3 regions of the Streptomyces sp. NPDC052496 genome follow, and region 1 is predicted to be linked to each of the others. Evidence: riboswitches for the same ligand, from Rfam matches in the RefSeq annotation. Region 1 holds a riboswitch; each other region holds the start of a gene.

What was found. A riboswitch is a leader RNA that binds a small molecule or an ion and turns the genes downstream of it on or off. The one in region 1 is predicted to bind cyclic di-AMP.
Positions count from the first base shown of each region.
Region 2: linked by a shared signal. The riboswitch ahead of AB0L45_RS26485 (transglycosylase family protein) and the one ahead of AB0L45_RS29760 (peptidoglycan DD-metalloendopeptidase family protein) in region 1 are both predicted to bind cyclic di-AMP.
Region 3: linked by a shared signal. The riboswitch ahead of AB0L45_RS20510 (NlpC/P60 family protein) and the one ahead of AB0L45_RS29760 (peptidoglycan DD-metalloendopeptidase family protein) in region 1 are both predicted to bind cyclic di-AMP.

Region 1 covers NZ_JBFAUH010000025.1:127,876-133,555, reverse strand. Annotated here, with positions in the region: gene AB0L45_RS29775 (GNAT family N-acetyltransferase) at 1-878, opposite strand, end outside; gene AB0L45_RS29770 (HPr family phosphocarrier protein) at 1,221-1,502, shown strand; gene AB0L45_RS29765 (GntR family transcriptional regulator) at 1,858-2,550, opposite strand; gene AB0L45_RS29760 (peptidoglycan DD-metalloendopeptidase family protein) at 2,877-3,674, opposite strand; cyclic di-AMP (ydaO/yuaA leader) riboswitch at 3,688-3,843, opposite strand; gene AB0L45_RS29755 (pitrilysin family protein) at 4,106-5,497, opposite strand; gene AB0L45_RS29750 (pitrilysin family protein) at 5,494-5,680, opposite strand, start outside.
Region 2 covers NZ_JBFAUH010000021.1:112,430-118,109, forward strand. Annotated here, with positions in the region: gene eno (phosphopyruvate hydratase) at 1-1,095, opposite strand, end outside; gene AB0L45_RS26485 (transglycosylase family protein) at 1,476-2,159, opposite strand; cyclic di-AMP (ydaO/yuaA leader) riboswitch at 2,161-2,373, opposite strand; gene AB0L45_RS26490 (transglycosylase family protein) at 2,584-3,594, opposite strand; gene AB0L45_RS26495 (cytochrome P450) at 3,776-5,047, opposite strand; gene AB0L45_RS26500 (DUF6479 family protein) at 5,129-5,527, opposite strand; gene AB0L45_RS26505 (LysR family transcriptional regulator) at 5,636-5,680, opposite strand, start outside.
Region 3 covers NZ_JBFAUH010000014.1:222,800-228,479, forward strand. Annotated here, with positions in the region: gene AB0L45_RS20485 (8-amino-7-oxononanoate synthase) at 1-282, shown strand, start outside; gene AB0L45_RS20490 (DUF397 domain-containing protein) at 359-595, opposite strand; gene AB0L45_RS20495 (helix-turn-helix transcriptional regulator) at 606-1,490, opposite strand; gene AB0L45_RS20500 (ATP-binding protein) at 1,803-2,231, shown strand; gene AB0L45_RS20505 (DUF6328 family protein) at 2,956-3,564, opposite strand; gene AB0L45_RS20510 (NlpC/P60 family protein) at 3,704-4,177, opposite strand; cyclic di-AMP (ydaO/yuaA leader) riboswitch at 4,181-4,351, opposite strand; gene AB0L45_RS20515 (hypothetical protein) at 4,901-5,206, opposite strand; gene AB0L45_RS20520 (ATP-dependent Clp protease proteolytic subunit) at 5,214-5,680, opposite strand, start outside.

The DNA.
Region 1 (5,680 bases):
CGGACCACGTCGGGGACCTGGGCGGCGGGGACGGCGAGCACCGCGAGGTCCACCGGCTCGGGGATCTCGGGCACCGAGCGGTGGCCGGGCACGCCCTCCGGATCGAGCCGGGTGCCGCCCTCGGGGAAGGCGTGGTTGACCGCGTACACCCGGCCCGGGTAGCCGGAGTCGAGGAGGTTGCGCAGGACGGAGCGGCCGACGCCGCCGGGGGCGCGGCCGGTGCCGATGACGGCGACCGAGCCGGGCGCCAGCAGGCGCTGCACCGAGCGGGCCTCGGCGCGCTGCTCGCGGCCGCGCATGACGGCCATGGACTGCTCGGTGGGCTCCAGGTCGAACTCCAGGCGCACCACGCCGTCTTCGAAGGTGCGCTGCTGGGTGTACCCGGCGTCCGTGAAGACCTTGATCATTTTGGTGTTGGCGGGCAGCACCTCGGCCGCGAACCGGCGGATGCCGCGCTCCCGGGCCACCGCGGCGATGTGCTCCAGGAGCGCGGAGGCCACCCCGCGGCCCTGGTGGGCGTCCTGGACGAGGAAGGCGACCTCGGCCTGGTCGGCGCCGGGCTCCTTGGCCGGGCGGCCCCGGTCGTCGATGCGGTCGTAGCGGACCGTGGCGATGAACTCGCCGCCCACGGTGGCGGCCAGGCCGACCCGGTCGACGTAGTCATGGTGGGTGAAGCGGTGCACGTCACGGTCGGACAGGCGCGGGTAGGGCGCGAAGAAGCGATAGTACTTCGACTCGTCCGAGACCTGTTCGTAGAACGAGACCAGGCGCTGCGCGTCGTCGGGGGTGATGGGGCGGATGCGCGCGGTGCCGCCGTCGCGCAGCACGACATCGGCTTCCCAGTGGGCCGGGTAGACGCTGTCCGACGGGCTCTGCATGGGGGACAGCGTACGGCCCGCCACTGACAACCGGCTCGGTGTGCGCGGCCGCGAGGGGCCGGGCAGGCCGGTGCGTGGCCGGCGGTCCCGGATCACGGTCCCGGGCAGTGGTTCCGAAGGACGGTCCCCCGGGCAGCGGTCCCGGAGGACGGTTCCGGGCAGCGGTCCCAAGATGGACGGTCCCAGACAGCGGTCCCGGATGGCGGACGGTCCGGCCGCGCGCCCATGACCTGCCGGTAGCGTGCTGAAAGCCCGCGACGGCCACCGTCGTGGGCTGCCGGAGCACCCCCGGCGCCATGAGACACTGGTCTAGACAACCTCAACGACTTGAAGGGCAACACCATGGCTGAGCGCCGCGTCAATGTCGGTTGGGCCGAGGGTCTGCACGCCCGCCCCGCCTCGATCTTCGTCCGGGCGGCCACCGCCTCCGGTGTGCCCGTGACGATCGCCAAGGCCGACGGCAACCCGGTCAACGCGGCCTCCATGCTGGCCGTGCTGGGCCTGGGCGCCCAGGGTGGCGAGGAGATCGTGCTGGCCTCCGACGCCGAGGGCGCCGACGCCGCGCTCGACCGTCTCGCGAAGCTGGTCGCCGAGGGCCTTGAGGAGCTCCCGGAGACCGTCTGAACCGCCTCGCGGGTCACTGTGTTCGCGGCTCCGCCGCGGTAGCCGGGTTCCCGGCGCCGGGCGGGGCCGTTTTTTGTCGGTTTTTCGCCGCGCCCGCCGGCCCTTCGCCGGATTTCCTTCGGCTTCTGGCCGGCCTCCCGCACGTCCCGACAATGCCACGGCTTCCCGCATACGCCGCGCAGATCAAATAAGGCAGCCCGCTCGGAACATTCCGCGCGCCGCCCTTCAGGTACGCGCAATTCCCGGGCCGCTCCCCTGCCCCGTACGGCTCCCCCGATATTCACGGATCCCGCCCCCTCCTTTCCGGAGAGAGCGTGTACCGCGTACCGCATACCGCTTGTATACGGCTCCCCTGTTAATTCCGTTCGCGCGCCGTGTTTACGGCCGGTTTCGGATCCCTCACAGCCGGCCCGGGGACCACGGGGCGCAGCCGGTACGCCGGGCGTGAGCGTTCGATGTGCGCCGCCATCAGGGTCCGGGCCCGCTCGGCGTCCCCGCGGCTCACCGCGTCCAGCACCGCCCCGTGCTCCTCCCAGGAGCGCTCGTCGCGGGCCGGGAGGTCGACCGCGTACATCCAGTCGATCTTGCGTCGCAGCTGGGTGAGGAGCGCCGCCATGCTGGGGCTGCCGGACGCCTGGGCGAGCGTCTCGTGGAACCAGCCGTCGAGTTGGCGCAGCTCGGCGCGGTGGCCGTGGCGGGCGCGCTCACGGCCCAGCCGTACGACGCCACGCAGCACCTTGACGTGCGCCGCGGTACGGCGGGCGGCGGCGCGCGCGGCGCCCAGCGGCTCCAGCAGCGCCCGGATGTCCAGGAGGTCGGCCGCCTCGCGCTCGGTCGGCTCCGCCACGCAGGCGCCCGCATGGTGCCGGATGGTCACGAAGCCCTCGGACTGCAACGTGCGCAGCGCCTCGCGCACGGGAACGCGGGAGACGCCGTACCGGCCGGCCAGCAGCTCCTCGATCAGCCTGCTGCCCGGCGGAAGAGCGCCGGATACGATCTCGTCGCGGATCGCCGTGCACACCACATGCGCGGAAATGGGGCCTCGCATCGCCTGTGCCTCCGCCGTAATCCCGTGCGAACATCCCGGAATGCCACCGGGTGGCGGCATTCGGTGTGACTCTATTCGACAGGAAGACGTCGTCCGGCGGTCACGGCGAATTCATGGATATCTTTTGGCCAGAACGCGCCGGACGGCATACGAGGGTCGCTTACGGGGGACGGCATACGGACAGGGCGGGATTGGGGCGGGACGGTATCCACGCGAGACGGCATACGGGCGCGACCGCCTCAGGAGACGGGCCCGCGGCACCCGCCCCGCACACGCAGACGCCCCGGCCGCGCGGGCCGGGGCGTCGTACGGGGGACGGGTGTGCGTCAGACGTTCACGCCGTGCGAGCGCAGGTAGGCGACCGGGTCCATGTCCGAGCCGTACTCCGCCGAGGTGCGGGCCTCGAAGTGCAGGTGCGCGCCGGTGGTGTTGCCGGTGTTGCCCGACAGGGCGATCTGCTGGCCCGGGGTGACGGTCTGGCCGACCGAGACGTTGATCGACGACAGGTGGCCGTACTGGGTGTAGGTGCCGTCATTCATCTTGATGACGACGTTGTTCCCGTACGCGCCGCCCCAGCCGGCCTCGACGACCGTGCCCGAGCCGACGGCGTGGACGGTGGTGCCGGAGGAGGCGTGGAAGTCGATGCCGGTGTGGCTGCCGGAGGACCACAGACCGCTGGAGGCCTTGTAGCTGGTGGACACGTAGGAGCCGTCGATGGGGGCGACGTACGTGAGCAGGCGCTTGCGCTCGGCCTCGCGGGCGGCGCGCTCCTTGGCCTCGCGCTCCTTCTTCGCCTCGGCCTCGGCCTGGCGCTTGGCCTCCTCGGCCTGCTTGCGCGCCTCGGCCTCGGCCTTGGCCTGCGCGGCGGCGGCCTCGGCGGCCTCCTGCTGCGCGTCGGCCTGCGCCTCGATCTGCTCGGCCAGCTCGTCACCGAGGACGACGGCCTGGTGGAGGCCGGTGTCGTGGGTGCTCGCGTCGTCCGGGTTGCCGGCCGCCAGGGCCGGGGAGGCGACGGAGGCGATGACGCCGGACGCGGCGAGCGTGGCTATGCCGGCGAGGTTACGGGTCGTCCGCGCGCTGCGGCTCGGACCACGGTGCTTCCCGGTGGCACGGGTGAACGCCATGGGCTGGCTGTGTCCTTTCCTTCCCTCTCGCCTACCGGGTTAGCTGACGGGTTCGGAGCAGGAAGGTCTCCTACGGGCGCCTCCGGGAAGGCGTCCGATTCACCCCAAGGGACGGTGGGTCCCCGGCTCCCCTGGCTCGCGCCGTACGGGGACTCGGCGATGACTGTCCGTGCCGCGGTTGCGGCGGTGATCCTGCGGACAGCCGGATCGACGCTAAACGGGGCAACTTTCAATCGGCAAACAGAACCCCGGTTTTGTGCCGTACGCCACACGGGCACCGTGCAACCACCCACAACAATTGGGACATAAAGAAGATCCAGTGGTGTCTGCGCACCACTGGATCCCTCAGGTGACCATGCCTCACCCGCCCGGGTCACGGACCGTCGGGCGCGGACGGCCGCCGGCAGCCGTCCGCGCCCGGTGCGGCGCCGTCAGCCCTTGACGACCGTCACCTCGCCGATGCCGAGCGCCTTGACGGGCTCCTCGATCTCGGCGGCGTCGCCCACCAGGACCGTCACCAGCCGGTCGCCCGGGAAGGCGTTGACGACCGCGGCGGTCGCCTCGACCGTGCCGGTGCGCGCCAGCCGCTCGTACAGCCGGGCCTGGAAATCGTCCGGGAGCTGCTGCTCGACCTGGTCGGCGAGGGTGCCCGCGACGGCCGCTGCGGTCTCGTACTTCAGCGGCGCGACCCCGACGAGGTTCTGTACGGCCACGTCGCGCTCGGCGTCGGTCAGGCCCTCCGCCGCGAGGGTGCGCAGCACCTTCCAGAGGTCCTCCAGCGCCGGTCCGGTGGAGGCGGTGTCCACCGAGCCGCTGATGGCGAGCATCGCGGCGCCGTCACCGTCGGCCGAGGAGCGCAGCACCTGGCCGAAGGAGCGCACCCCGTAGGTGTAGCCCTTCTCCTCGCGCAGCACCCGGTCCAGGCGGGAGGTGAGGGTGCCGCCCAGGCAGTACGTGCCGAGCACCTGGGCGGGCCAGACGTCGTCGTGCCGGTCGGCGCCGATCCGGCCGATCAGCAGCTGCGTCTGGACGGCACCGGGGCGGTCGACGATCACGACACGGCCGGTGTCGTCGGCGGTGATCGGGCTGGCCTTGACCGGTTCGGCGGGCGAACCCGTCCAGGCGCCGAGGGTCTCGGCGAGGGCCGCGTCCAGGTCGATGCCGGTGAAGTCGCCGACGATGACCGCGGTGGCCGTGGCGGGGCGCACATGGGCCTCGTAGAAGGCGCGTACGGCCGCCGCGTCGATACGGGTGACGGTCTCCTCGGTGCCCTGGCGCGGCCGCGACATCCGGGAGTCGGCCGGGAACAGCTCCTTCGAGAGGGCCATCGCGGCACGGCGCGCCGGGTTGGCGAGCTCGTGCGGGATCTCGTCGAGGCGGTTGCGCACCAGGCGCTCCACCTCGCCGTCCGGGAAGGCCGGGGCGCGCAGCGCGTCGGCGAGCAGGCCCAGCGCCTTGTCCAGCCGGGAGGCCGGGACCTCCAGGGAGACGCGGACGCCGGGGTGGTCGGCGTGCGCGTCCAGGGTGGCGCCGCAGCGCTCCAGCTCGGCGGCGAACTCCTCGGCGTCGTGCTTGTCGGTGCCCTCGGACAGGGCACGCGCCATGATCGTGGCGACCCCGTCCAGGCCCGCGGGCTCGGCCTCCAGGGGCGCGACGATGTCGATCTCGACGGCGACCACCTGCTGGCCGGGGCGGTGGCTGCGCAGGACCGTCAGGCCGTTGGGCAGCTGCCCGCGCTCGGGGGCCGGGAAAGCCCACGGCTTGGGTTCGCCGCCGGACGGCTGCGGGTGGAAGGTCATCGTGGTGCTGACGGCGTCGCTCACTGGGCCGCCTCCTCGTCGTTGTCCTCGGCGGCGGTCGGCTCGGTCGGCTCGTACACGAGGACCGCGCGGTTGTCGGGGCGCAGCCGGGCCTGAGCCACCTGCTGCACCTCCTGGGGGGTGATGTCCAGGACGCGCTGCACGGCCGTCAGGGCGAGCTGCGGGTCGCCGAACAGGACCGCGAAC
Region 2 (5,680 bases), on a different contig from region 1:
GGAGCGGTGCGACATCATGCACTTGAAGCCGTTGCGCTGGGCCAGCTCGACGGCGTCCAGGGTCTCGGTCAGCGAGCCGATCTGGTTGACCTTGACCAGCAGGGCGTTGGCCGAGTTCTCCTCGATGCCGCGGGCCAGGCGCTCCGGGTTGGTGACGAACAGGTCGTCGCCCACCAGCTGCACCTTGGCGCCCAGGCGCTCGGTGATGACGTTCCAGCCGGCCCAGTCGTCCTCGAACAGCGGGTCCTCGATGGAGACCAGCGGGTACGCGGCGACGAGCTCCTCGTAGTACGAGGTCATCTGCTCGGCGGTGCGCTGCTGGCCCTCGAACTCGTAGACGCCGTCCTTGTAGAACTCGGAGGCGGCGACGTCGAGCGCGAGCGCGATGTCCTGGCCGGGGGTGTAACCGGCCTCCTTGATCGCTTCGAGGATCAGGTCCAGGGCCTCGCGGTTGGAGCCCAGGTTCGGGGCGAAGCCGCCCTCGTCGCCCAGGCCGGTGGCCAGGCCCTTGTTCTTCAGGACCTTCTTGAGGGTGTGGTAGACCTCGGCGCCCCAGCGCAGGGCCTCGGAGAAGGACTCCGCGCCGATCGGGGCGATCATGAATTCCTGGATGTCCACGTTGGAGTCGGCGTGCGAGCCGCCGTTCAGGATGTTCATCATCGGGACCGGCAGCACGTGGGCGTTGGGGCCGCCCAGGTAGCGGAACAGCGGCAGGTCGCTGGCCTCGGAGGCGGCGTGCGCGACGGCCAGGGAGACGCCGAGGATGGCGTTGGCGCCGAGCGAGCCCTTGTTGTCGGTGGCGTCCAGGTCGAACATGGCCTGGTCGATCAGGCGCTGCTCGGTGGCGTCGTAGCCGACGAGCTCCGGGCCGATCTGCTCGATGACCGCGAGGACGGCCTTCTCCACGCCCTTGCCCAGGTAGCGGGCCGGGTCACCGTCGCGCAGCTCGATGGCCTCGAAGGCGCCGGTCGAGGCGCCGGACGGGACGGCGGCACGGCCGGTGCTGCCGTCGTCGAGGCCGACCTCGACCTCGACCGTGGGATTGCCTCGCGAGTCGAGAATCTCGCGAGCTACGACGACGTCGATGGACGGCACGTTGTCTCCTTCATGGGTGTCTGGAGTTCTGCAGCACGAGCCTAACGGCCTCCGGGGGTTCCGCTCGCCGCCAGCCCGGCCCTTGGGACGAATACACCCGCAAAGCCCCAGTTCACGGGACGTATGGGGGCAATGTTCGCTGAACGGAGAAGTCGGCGGACGGGGTGGCCCCCGGCGGCCGGACGGGGAAACGGAGAAGCCCCGCCGCGGCGCGTGCGGGGGAACAGGCGCCGGGGCGGGGCGGTCTCACAGGAAGAGCGGGTTTCCGGGGAAGAGCGGATTCCCGGGGTGAGCGGCCCCCGGGGGTCCGGGCGGCCCGTACGTACCGCCGTACGTACGGAGCGCCACGGTCACCCGGGACTCTTCAGGGCCGGACCGGCTCAGACGGCCAGCTTCTGGCCCGGGAAGATCAGGTTGGGGTTGCCGCCGATGACGGACTTGTTGTTCTCGTAGACCGACTTCCAGTTGGTGCCGTGGGAAGCGGCGATCTTGGCGAGGGTGTCACCGGACTTGACGGTGTAGTTGCCCTGGGGGTTCGACTTCGGCGTCGACTGGTGCGACGGGGCCGGGGCCTTGCGGGCCTCGGACCGCGAGGTGTTCTGCGGCGCGGAGTAGGAACGGTAGGACTTGTGCGACTTGTGCGACTTGTGCGAGCTGCTGCCCTGCGACGAGCCGCCGTCGGCCTTGGCGTTCGCGTTGCCCTTGCCGAGGTGGCCGCCGGCGCAGGTCCAGGCGCCCGGGCCCTGGATGGCGAGCAGGCGCTCGGCCGCGGCGATCTGCTGGCTCTTGCTGGCCTGGTCGGCGCGCGGGGCGTACTTGGTACCGCCGGCGGCGGCCCAGCTGGAGTTCGAGAACTGCAGGCCACCGTAGTAGCCGTTGCCGGTGTTGATGGACCAGTTGCCACCGGACTCGCACTGGGCGACGGCGTCCCAGTTGTTGCCCGCGGCGGAGGCGGAGGTGGCGCCCATCAGCGGGACGGCCACCGCGGCACCGGCGACACCCGCCAGGGTGGCGACGCGGACGGCCTTGGAGGGACGGCGGTGCTTGCCCTTGGTGTTCAGCATGGTTGTTCCTCACCGACGCCTGCGAGGTGAGCTGTCGGGTTCGGGCCATGTGAGTTGCCCGGCCGTGTGTGCTTCACACATGGCTTCACCCCAAGCCGGTTGGACCCGCTTCCGCGGGCGGGGCCGGCGCTTACCTTGGTTCCCCCGCTCCTGCCTTCGGCGCTCTCGCGTCGAGTGACCTCCGACCACCGGCAGGATTCGGCGTGTGATCGAAGGGCCCGCTTTGGCGAGCGATGAAGACGGTAAACAGGAACACCCCGCGGGTTCAAACCCCTACATCTGAGGCCAGTTGGCCCCCAGACATCACAGGATCATCACATTTCCGCAGGTCGTCGCAGGTTTGGAAACAACGGACGGGACGGTCACCGCGGTCCCGAACGAGATCCATGTCTCACTTTCACCAAAGCGGGCAAATGCCTGCGAACTACCGCTGCTCGGCAGCCAGGTCGAGGCGCTGACCAGGGTGGATAAGGTCCGGATCGCCCCCGATGACACCTTTGTTGGCCTCGTAGAGCGCCGGCCAGCCGCCGGAGACCCCGCGGTCCTCCGCGATGGCTGACAGGTTGTCACCAGGCCGCACGGCGTAGTCACCTGGCGCGCCCGGGTCCGTACGGTGCGCGTCGCCGCCCCGCGAGGGGTGCCCCCCGCCGGACCGGCCCGCGTCACCGGAGCCCGCGCCCGTACCCGTCCCTGTGTCGCCCGTCCCGGCGCCCGTCCCCGCCCCCGCGCCGGTACCGGCCCCGTCCCCGGGCTGTCCGCGGTGCTTGCCCTTCGAGGGCGGCGTGGTGGGGCTCGTGGAGGCGCCGCCGTCCGGGTCGGCGGGGTGCGACGGGTCTTCCGTACGCCCCGTACCGGACGGGTCGGGCGTACGGGACGGATCCGGCGTCCCCGCCGGGCCGGTGGGCGACGGCTTCGGCTGCGGGGTGCCCTTGTCGCCGGACTCCGGTGTCCCGGACGGCTCGGACGGCTTCGAGGAGGGCGACGGGGTGGTGGGGGCCGGCGAGGAGGGCCGCGGGGTCGGCGTGGCCGTGCTGCCCGGGTCGACGTCCGGCCCGCTGCCGCCCTGCTTGAGTCCCGCGTTCACCGCGCAGCTCGGCCAGGTGTCGGGGCCGCGCGCGGCGAGTATCGACTCGGCGACGGCCATCTGCTGCGAGCGGCTGGCCAGATCGGGGCGCGAGGCGTACGCCGGGCCGCCGTACTGGTCCCACATCTCCTGGGTCAGCTGCAGCCCGCCGTAGAAGCCGTTGCCGCTGTTGGCGCTCCACATCCCGCTGCTCTCGCACTGCGCGACACGGTCCCAGGTGGCCGCGTCGGCGGCGTTGGCGCTGCTCGCGGCGAGCAGCGGCATGGCGAGGGCGCCGCCGGCGACTCCCGCCGTGACGAAGATGGCCGGAGCCTGACGGGGGCGTCGGTGACGGCCGTTCCCGGAGCGCATGCGGTTGCCTTTCGAGCGGCGGTTGAGTTGTCGTCGAAAGACCGGCACCGCCGGCTGTGTGGCCGTTACACCTGCCACGCCGCCCGTCCCGGCCTTTCAGACGGATGAAAGTAGCGGGGCCGCCCGCTCGTCACAAGCCGGTGTAGCGGAGATCACGCGCAGGTCACGGCCTGACGTCAGGTCACTTCCGTACGGGCGTGAACTCCACCGGCAGGGCCCGCAGCCCCCGCATGATCAGCCCACCGCGCCAGCGCAGCTCCTCCGGTTCCGCGCCGAGCCGGAGGTCCGGCAGCCGGGTCAGCAGGGTGGCTATCGCGGTCTGGCCTTCCAGGCGGGCCAGCGGCGCGCCCAGGCAGTAGTGGATGCCGTGGCCGTACCCGAGGTGCTGGTTGTCACGGCGGGTCAGGTCCAGGACGTCGGGGCCGGCGAAGCGCTCCGGATCCCGGTCGGCGGCGGCCAGGACGACCAGGACCGGGTCGCCCTCGGCGATCCGCTGCCCGCCGACGGTGAGGTCCTGGGTGGCGAAGCGCCAGGTGGCCAGCTCGACCGGGCCGTCGTAGCGCAGCAGCTCCTCCACGCCGGTGGCGAGCAGCCCGTCGTCGCCCGTGCGGGCGGCCTGCTGGAGGAGTGCGCGCTGCTCGGGGTGGCGCAGCAGCTGGTACACGCCGTTGCCGATGAGGTTGACGGTGGTCTCGAAGCCGGCGAACAGCAGGATGAAGGCCATCGCGGCGGCCTCGTTCTCGGTCAGGTGTTCGCCGTGGTCGGAGGCGCGGATCAGACCGGAGATCAGGTCGTCGTCGCCCTCGTCGCCGAGGGTCTCGCGCTTGCGGTGGATCAGCTCGGCGAGGTAGCCGCGCATCTTCTTGACCGACCGGGCGACGCCGCCGCGCGGCCCTTGGCCGTGCCGGATCATCATCCCGGCCCAGTCCCGGAAGTCGTCCTGGTCCTCGCGCGGGACGCCGAGCAGGTCGCAGATGGCGTAGATGGGCAGCGGGAAGGCGAACTCGTGGATCAGGTCGGCCTCGCCGCGCTCCGCGAAGGAGTCGATGAACGCGTCGGTCAGCTCCTGTACGCGCGGCGCGAACCGGGCGATGCGGCGCGGCGTGAACGCCTTGGAGACCAGCCGGCGCAGCCGGGTGTGGTCCGGCGGGTCGATGTTGAGCAGGTGCGTCATGAGGTTCGCGCCGCGCTCGCCGGGGATGCCGACCTTGCCCTTGCCGTGCGCGGCCTCGCTGTGGTGCACCGGGTTCTTCGACAGCCGGGTGTCGGCCAGCGCCTGCCGGGCGTCCCCGTACCGGGTCACCAGCCAGGCCTCGACGCCGCTGGGCAGCCGCGTACGGTGCACCGGCGCGTGCTCGCGCAGCCAGGCGTACGCCGGGTACGGGTCGGAGGCGAACTCCCACGTGAACAGCTCGGGGCAGGGCGGGACGGCCGCCGTGCCGGGGCCGGTCACGGGGCAGGCGGGCCCGGCCCCGGAAGGGGCGGCGGGCCGCTCGTCGGAGGGGAAGGGGGTCTGCGGTCGCACCCCTCGACGTTAACCGCTGCCGAAGGACCCGCTGTGCCCGTCCTGCCAGCGGCTGCGCTCCCGGTCCTGGTCCTCGCCGTGGCGGGTGGGGGCGTTGCCGTAGTCGGACAGTTCGTGCGGGGTCAGCCGGTGGTCGCCGCCGCGCGGCACCTCGTTGGGGTCGCGCAGCTCGCTCTCGTACCCGGTCGGGTCCTTGGGCGGCGTCGGCTGGGTCTCCGGCTCGGGCGGGTCGGGCTCCCGGTCCCGGCGGCGCCTGCCGTAGACCACGGCGAGGATCAGTCCCACGACGATGACGATCCCGGCGATCAGCGGACCGGTGCCGACGACCATGTCCCGCGTGAGGTCCACGGCCTGCTGGACGGCGGTGCCGTCCTGGGGCGGTGTGGTCGAAGCGATCGTTGCTGTCATTGGATCCGGGTACCCGGGTCGGCGGGGACGATGCGCGGGCGGGTACCGGCACCGGACCGCAGGCCGGGTACGGGGTCGAAAGCGCAGGTCAGCGGCTTGGCGTGGGGCTCATGTCCCCCGGGCGGCGGGCCCCGGGTCCGGCCCGGAAGGGTC
Region 3 (5,680 bases), on a different contig from region 1:
CGCGCGGTGGCGGCCGAACTGCACCAGCGGCTCAGCGCCGCCGGGCTGGCGGCGGTCCGCCCGGACGCCGCGGTGGTCTCCGTACGGGCGCCCTCGCCGGAGCAGGCCGTCCGGTGGGCGGCGGACTGCCGGGACGCGGGCCTGGTGGTCGGCTGCTTCCGGCCGCCGTCCGTGCCCGACGGCATCTCCCGATTGCGCCTGACCGCCCGCGCGGACCTGACGCCCCGGCAGGCGCGGGAGGCCGTACGGACGGTGGTGCGGACGGCGCCGGTCAGCGGCTAGGCGAGCCGGCCGGCGAAATTCCGGAGGACCGGCCGGGCGTGCCGGTCCGCGTATCGCCGTCGTACGGCGATCGCGCTCATCCGACCTGCGCGAAGCGGTTGTCGGCCAGGCCGTCGACGAAGGACTGCCAGGCCGGAGTGGTGAACAGCAGGGCCGGCCCGGCGGTGTTCTTCGAGTCGCGCACCGCGAGCAGGCCGGACCCGATGCGCGCCGTCTCGACGCAGTTGTTCATGGCGGTGCTGTGGCTGCTGCGCCGCCACCGTGCGCCGCGCAGCGCTGCGTGGACGGGATCGTGCCCAGGCGGGAGTGACATGACGGCCTCCTCAGACGCCGGCGCCGGCCCATGAGGCAGCGGCGGTCCGGGCGATGAATTGCGCTGACTTCTCGCATGAGAGGGCGCGCCCCCGCAGCGTGTCGAACGCATCGCTGTACGCCCTGAGGTCTGCTTTCTGTTCCAAGTAGAGGCTACTCGTCAAATGGTCGAGAACAACCACATCCAAGTCAGAAGTGAGCGGAAATGAGAAGATAACGAAAGGGCCGGTGATGCCGATGTGTACACCGGATGCGAAGGGCAGCACCTGGAGGCGCACATGCGGCAACTGCCCCACGTCCAGAATGTGCCGCAGCTGCGCCGCCATGACGCCGGGCGAACCGACCTCCCGGCGCAGCACCGCCTCGTCCAGCACCGCGTGCAACTCCAGCGGCCGCTCGCCCCGCAGCACCTCCTGGCGCGCGATGCGCACCTCCACCAGCTCCTCGACCTGCTTCGCCGGCAGGTCCGACAGCGTGGCGCGGGTCACCGCCCGCGCGTAGTCCGGCGTCTGCAGCAGCCCCGGCACCACCGTCGTCTCCAGCGTGCGCGCCCGGGACGCCTCGTACTCCAGGCTGATGAAGTCCCGGTACTCCGGCGGCAGCAGGTCGCGGTACGTGTGCCACCAGCCGTGCCGCCCGCCGCCGTCCTGCGTGCCGCCGGCGCACAGCGCCCCCAGCAGCGCACGCAGTTCCGCGTCGCGCACACCGTACGCGTCGAGCAGCAGCTCCACATCGGCCCGCCGGACACCACTGCGCCCGGTCTCGATACGGCTCACCTTGGACTGGTGCCAGCCGACCAGCCGCGCGGCCTCACCACTGGTGAATCCGGCCAGCGTCCGCTGGCGCCGTAATTCCGCTCCGAGCTTGCGGCGGCGCACCGCGGGCCCGTACCGCATACCGCGTCCTCCGTCTCGTTCCGCGGGGAGCGCCGCGGGTGCGCCCGCCCCCTGATGGCCGGTTCCGATCCGACAGTGTGCCGCCCAAATACGGTCTCGCGTAGCAGGGTTCACCGCTTCGGGCGACAGATATATGCACTTCTCGGTGGATGACGCGTCACAGCCGCAGCATGAGTGGCAGGCTGGCGCACAGCAGCAGTCCGAGGCCGGAGCGGAAGGGGCCGGGAAGGGCCCGGAAGGCCGGATGCGATGGCGGCTTCCTTCGGCAGCGGGCCGGAGTCGAGCCTCGGGTGGGAAAGGGACGGCGTCGCGATGGCAGACCACCAGGAATCCTCACTCACCCTGCCCAGCGCACCGGCATCGGTCGCGGAGGCCCGCAGGTACGTCACCGGCGTACTGGCCGAATGGGGCCTCCCGGACGGGACGGAGACGGCCGACACCGTACGGCTGATCGTCTCCGAACTCGCCACCAATGCCGTGCAGCACACGTTCGGCAGATCACCGGCGTTCACCGTCGACGTCCGGCTGGACCGGGACGAACGGCTGCGGATCGGCGTCACCGACGACCATCCGCGCTGGCCGAAGCGGCTGCCGGCCGCCGTGCAGCAGGACAACGGGCGGGGCATGGTGATCGTCCGCTTCCTCGCCGCCGAATCGGGCGGGCAGCTGACGGTCGAACCCACCGCGTCCGGGGGCAAGACCGTTTGGATCGACCTGCCGTGGAAGGTGTTCCTGCCGTAGCGGAACGGCCGTACGGGCCGGTTCCGGCTCAGGGGGCGCTCAGTGCCTGGTCAGGAAGCGCGGCTTGCGGCGGCGGCCCGTACCGCACGCGCAGCCCACGCCGTCGTCCCGAACCTGCCGGTACGTGGGACTGGCCTCGCGCCCGCAGCGGGAACAGCGGCACGGCCACGGCTCGTACGCGCCCGGGCAGGGGACCAGCGGCGTCAGCCCGGCGGCATACATCACGCGTTCGGCGACGGTGGCCGGACCAGGGGCACCCTCCGGGACGGCCGGCGCGGCCGCAGGTACCACGGGGCGCGCGGGGGGAACCGGGGCCACGGGCGCGGGAGCCGCAGGCGGTACGGGAGCCACCGGACCCCCGCCTGGTCCGCCGCCGAGATCTCCCGGATGCCACTGGTGCAGGCAGGAGGCGCACCACCACAACAACTCGCCCGCACCGTAGACCCCCTCGTCCTCCCACAGCACGTCCGTGCTGCCGCAGGCCGGGCAGGGGGTGGCGGGGGAGCGGCGGCGCAGAAGTCCGCGCAGGTTCACGAGTCGGTCCTGGGGTGCGTGTGCGGGTGCTGGGGCGGGTGCAGGTGCATGGGTCTCCTCACGTGCTAAGGAGACTTCATCGGTTCACCGTCGCCAAAGCAAGGACGACCAGGTCACAAAAGATCTCGGCGGCGCGGCGTCCCCGCGGCGTCCGCGGACCGCGGGGGTACCGCGCGAAGGCGCCGGGCGCTCAGGACGACGAGTCGCGTGCGGACGGCTTGATGTGCCCGTTCACATGCCCCAGTACGCGCGGCAGCAGCGCCCACAGCCCGGCGCACGTCACCAGCGTCACCGAGCCCGCCGCCACGCCCGCCCCGCGCCCCAGGACGACGTCGACGACCAGCAGGACGGCACCGGCCAGCGCCAGCGCGAGCACCGCCATGCCGGCCGCCGTCAGCCGCGCGGAGACCTCCACGATCAACCCCTTCGCGCGCCGCCGGAACAGCACCCGGTGCACCGCCGCCGGCGCCGTGAGCAGCAGCGTCGCCAGAACGGCCAGCAGCAACGTGCTCACGTAGAAGCCGCGTTGCGTGGTGTCCAGGGACACGAAGCGCGGGGTGAACGCCAGCGTCAGCAGGAAGGCGAACAGGATCTGCACGCCGGTCTGCAGGACGCGCAGTTCCTGGAGCAGTTCGCCGAAGTTGCGGTCGTAACGCTCCAGAGGTGTCTCGTTGCGGTCCGCGCACACGGTGTACCGGGCGGAACCGGGCGGCCGGTGCGGTTCGGGTGCGTCGGCGGTGCCCGGCGGTTCGGAGTGTCCGGTCAGTTCGTTCCGGTCGTCGTCGGTGAGGGGGGCCATTGCGTGCGGGTATCCGCCGACGCGTTGATCACTCCTCGGACGCGTACGCGTCCGCGTACGCGAGTGCGGGAACCTGTACCCGCGTACGTACGGGGGACCGGCGCGGCCGGCGGATTCACCACACCGACGGACCGGGTGGTCAGCGCACCCGTCCGTACGAGACGCTGCGCGACCAGATGCGTTCCAGCCGCACGACGGTGCCGGGCTTGGGCGCGTGCCAGATCTTGCCGTTCCCCGCGTAGATGCCCACGTGGTAGATGCCGCGGCGGGAGTGGAAGAAGACCAGGTCGCCGAGGCGGCGCGCGGAGGCGGACAGGTGCCGGGTGCGGTTGTACTGGGCCGCCGCGGTACGGGGCAGCCGCTTGCCGGCCCGCTTGAACGAGTACAGCGTCAGCCCCGAGCAGTCGAAACGGTAGGGCCCGCTGGCTCCGTACTTGTAGGGCGCCCCCTTCTTGGAAGCGGCGATCCGCAGTGCTGAGGCCGAGGTCGACGCGGCTTCCGCGTCCCCGGTGGCTCCTGGTACGACCAGTGTTCCGCCGACCGTGGCGAGGGCGAGGAAGGAGATCACTCCGGCTCGCGCCAGCAGGGGGGAAGTGGTGGTACGCGCGGTCATGCGCAACCCTTCGTCAGCCGCCTGCGAAGGAGTACCTGTCGGGTTCGGGCAGGCGAAGATGCCCGGTCGCGGTATCGACAACGACTTCACCCCAAGGGGCCGTCCGGCCGTGGTGGCCGGCGGACCCGTCGTGCTCGGGTCCTCCGCTCCTGCCGGTCCAGGCGCATCGACCAGACGTCCGGTACGGCGGCAGGATTGGGCGTCCGTCCGGACCGCCCCACCGCTGTGGCGGGGGCTTGTCGTCGAGGCGATCGTTGCGCACCTCGCGCCCGGATTCCGAGCAGAAACAGCGGTATGTGACGTTGGTCACCTCTGCGCCGTTCGGGTGGACGGACGGCGTTGCGCGGGGGCTCAGCGACGGGTGGGGATGCGCGTACCAGCCCCGGAACGTGATGTTCCGCTCGACACGTACGTACGTCGCGCAAGCCGTGTGGCGCAGCACGCGGTCTCGTGGCTACGCCGTTCGGGCGAGCCCGAACGGGCTTCGTGTCGGCATACGGGCGGGTCCTTGCGGTGCTGTAGCACCTCATTGCCGCCGCTGTCGCCCCTGTCCGGGATGTGTCGCGTGGGACGGACGGGTTTCCTGTGTGCCGGAGGTGTGGGAGGGGAGGGCGCCCGACCCCCGTCCGGACGCCCTCCCGGCCGGTGCGGCGGCGCTGTCGTGGCCGCGCGCCCGTGCTGCGGCCCTCTCCCGGCGGAAGAGGGCCGCGGCCTGTGGCGCAGTCAACTGCGCGGCGGAGGTACGGCGATCAGCCGCGCGCGGCGCTCGCCGTCCAGCACGCGCAGGGCCTGCGCCAGCGTCCCCGCGTGCAGTTCGCTCTCGCCGCGGTCGTGCATCAAGGCCAACGCGTCCCGCAGGGCGGCGGATGTGCCGACCAGGGCCTGTGCGGCGCGCAGCCCGCCGTAGGTGTCCGTGCCGCGGGCCGGATTGATGCGCCCCAGCAGGTCCAGGACCGCCAGGTAGCTGTCGATGACCTCGCCCTCGGCGCGCGTCAGCGCGGGCAGCGGCGGCAGTTCGGGCGGCAGCATCCCGGATTCACCTCGCGCCGGCGGCCGCGGGGCGCTGTTTGCGGCTGCGGGTGAGCCCGTCGACGAGTCCGTACGCCATGGCGGCCTCGGCGTCGAAGACCTTGTCGCGTTCGAGGTCTTCGGAGACCCGCTCGGCGGTCTGGCCGGTGTGCCGGACGAGCATGTCCTCCAGCAGTGCACGGGTACGCAGCAGTTCGTCCGCCTGGATCCGGAGATCGTCGGTCTGTCCCTGTACCGGTTCGCTGAACGAGGGCTGGTGAATGAGGATGCGGGCGCCCGGCAGGGCGAGGCGCTTGCCGGGCGTGCCGGCCGCCAGCAGCACCGCCGCCGCCGAGGCGGCCTGGCCCAGGCAGACGGTTTCCACGTCGCAGCCCACGAACTGCATCGTGTCGTAGATCGCGGACATCGCGGTGAAGGAGCCGCCGGGAGAGTTGATGTAGAGCGAGATGTCCCGGTCGGGGGCGTCGTGGTCCA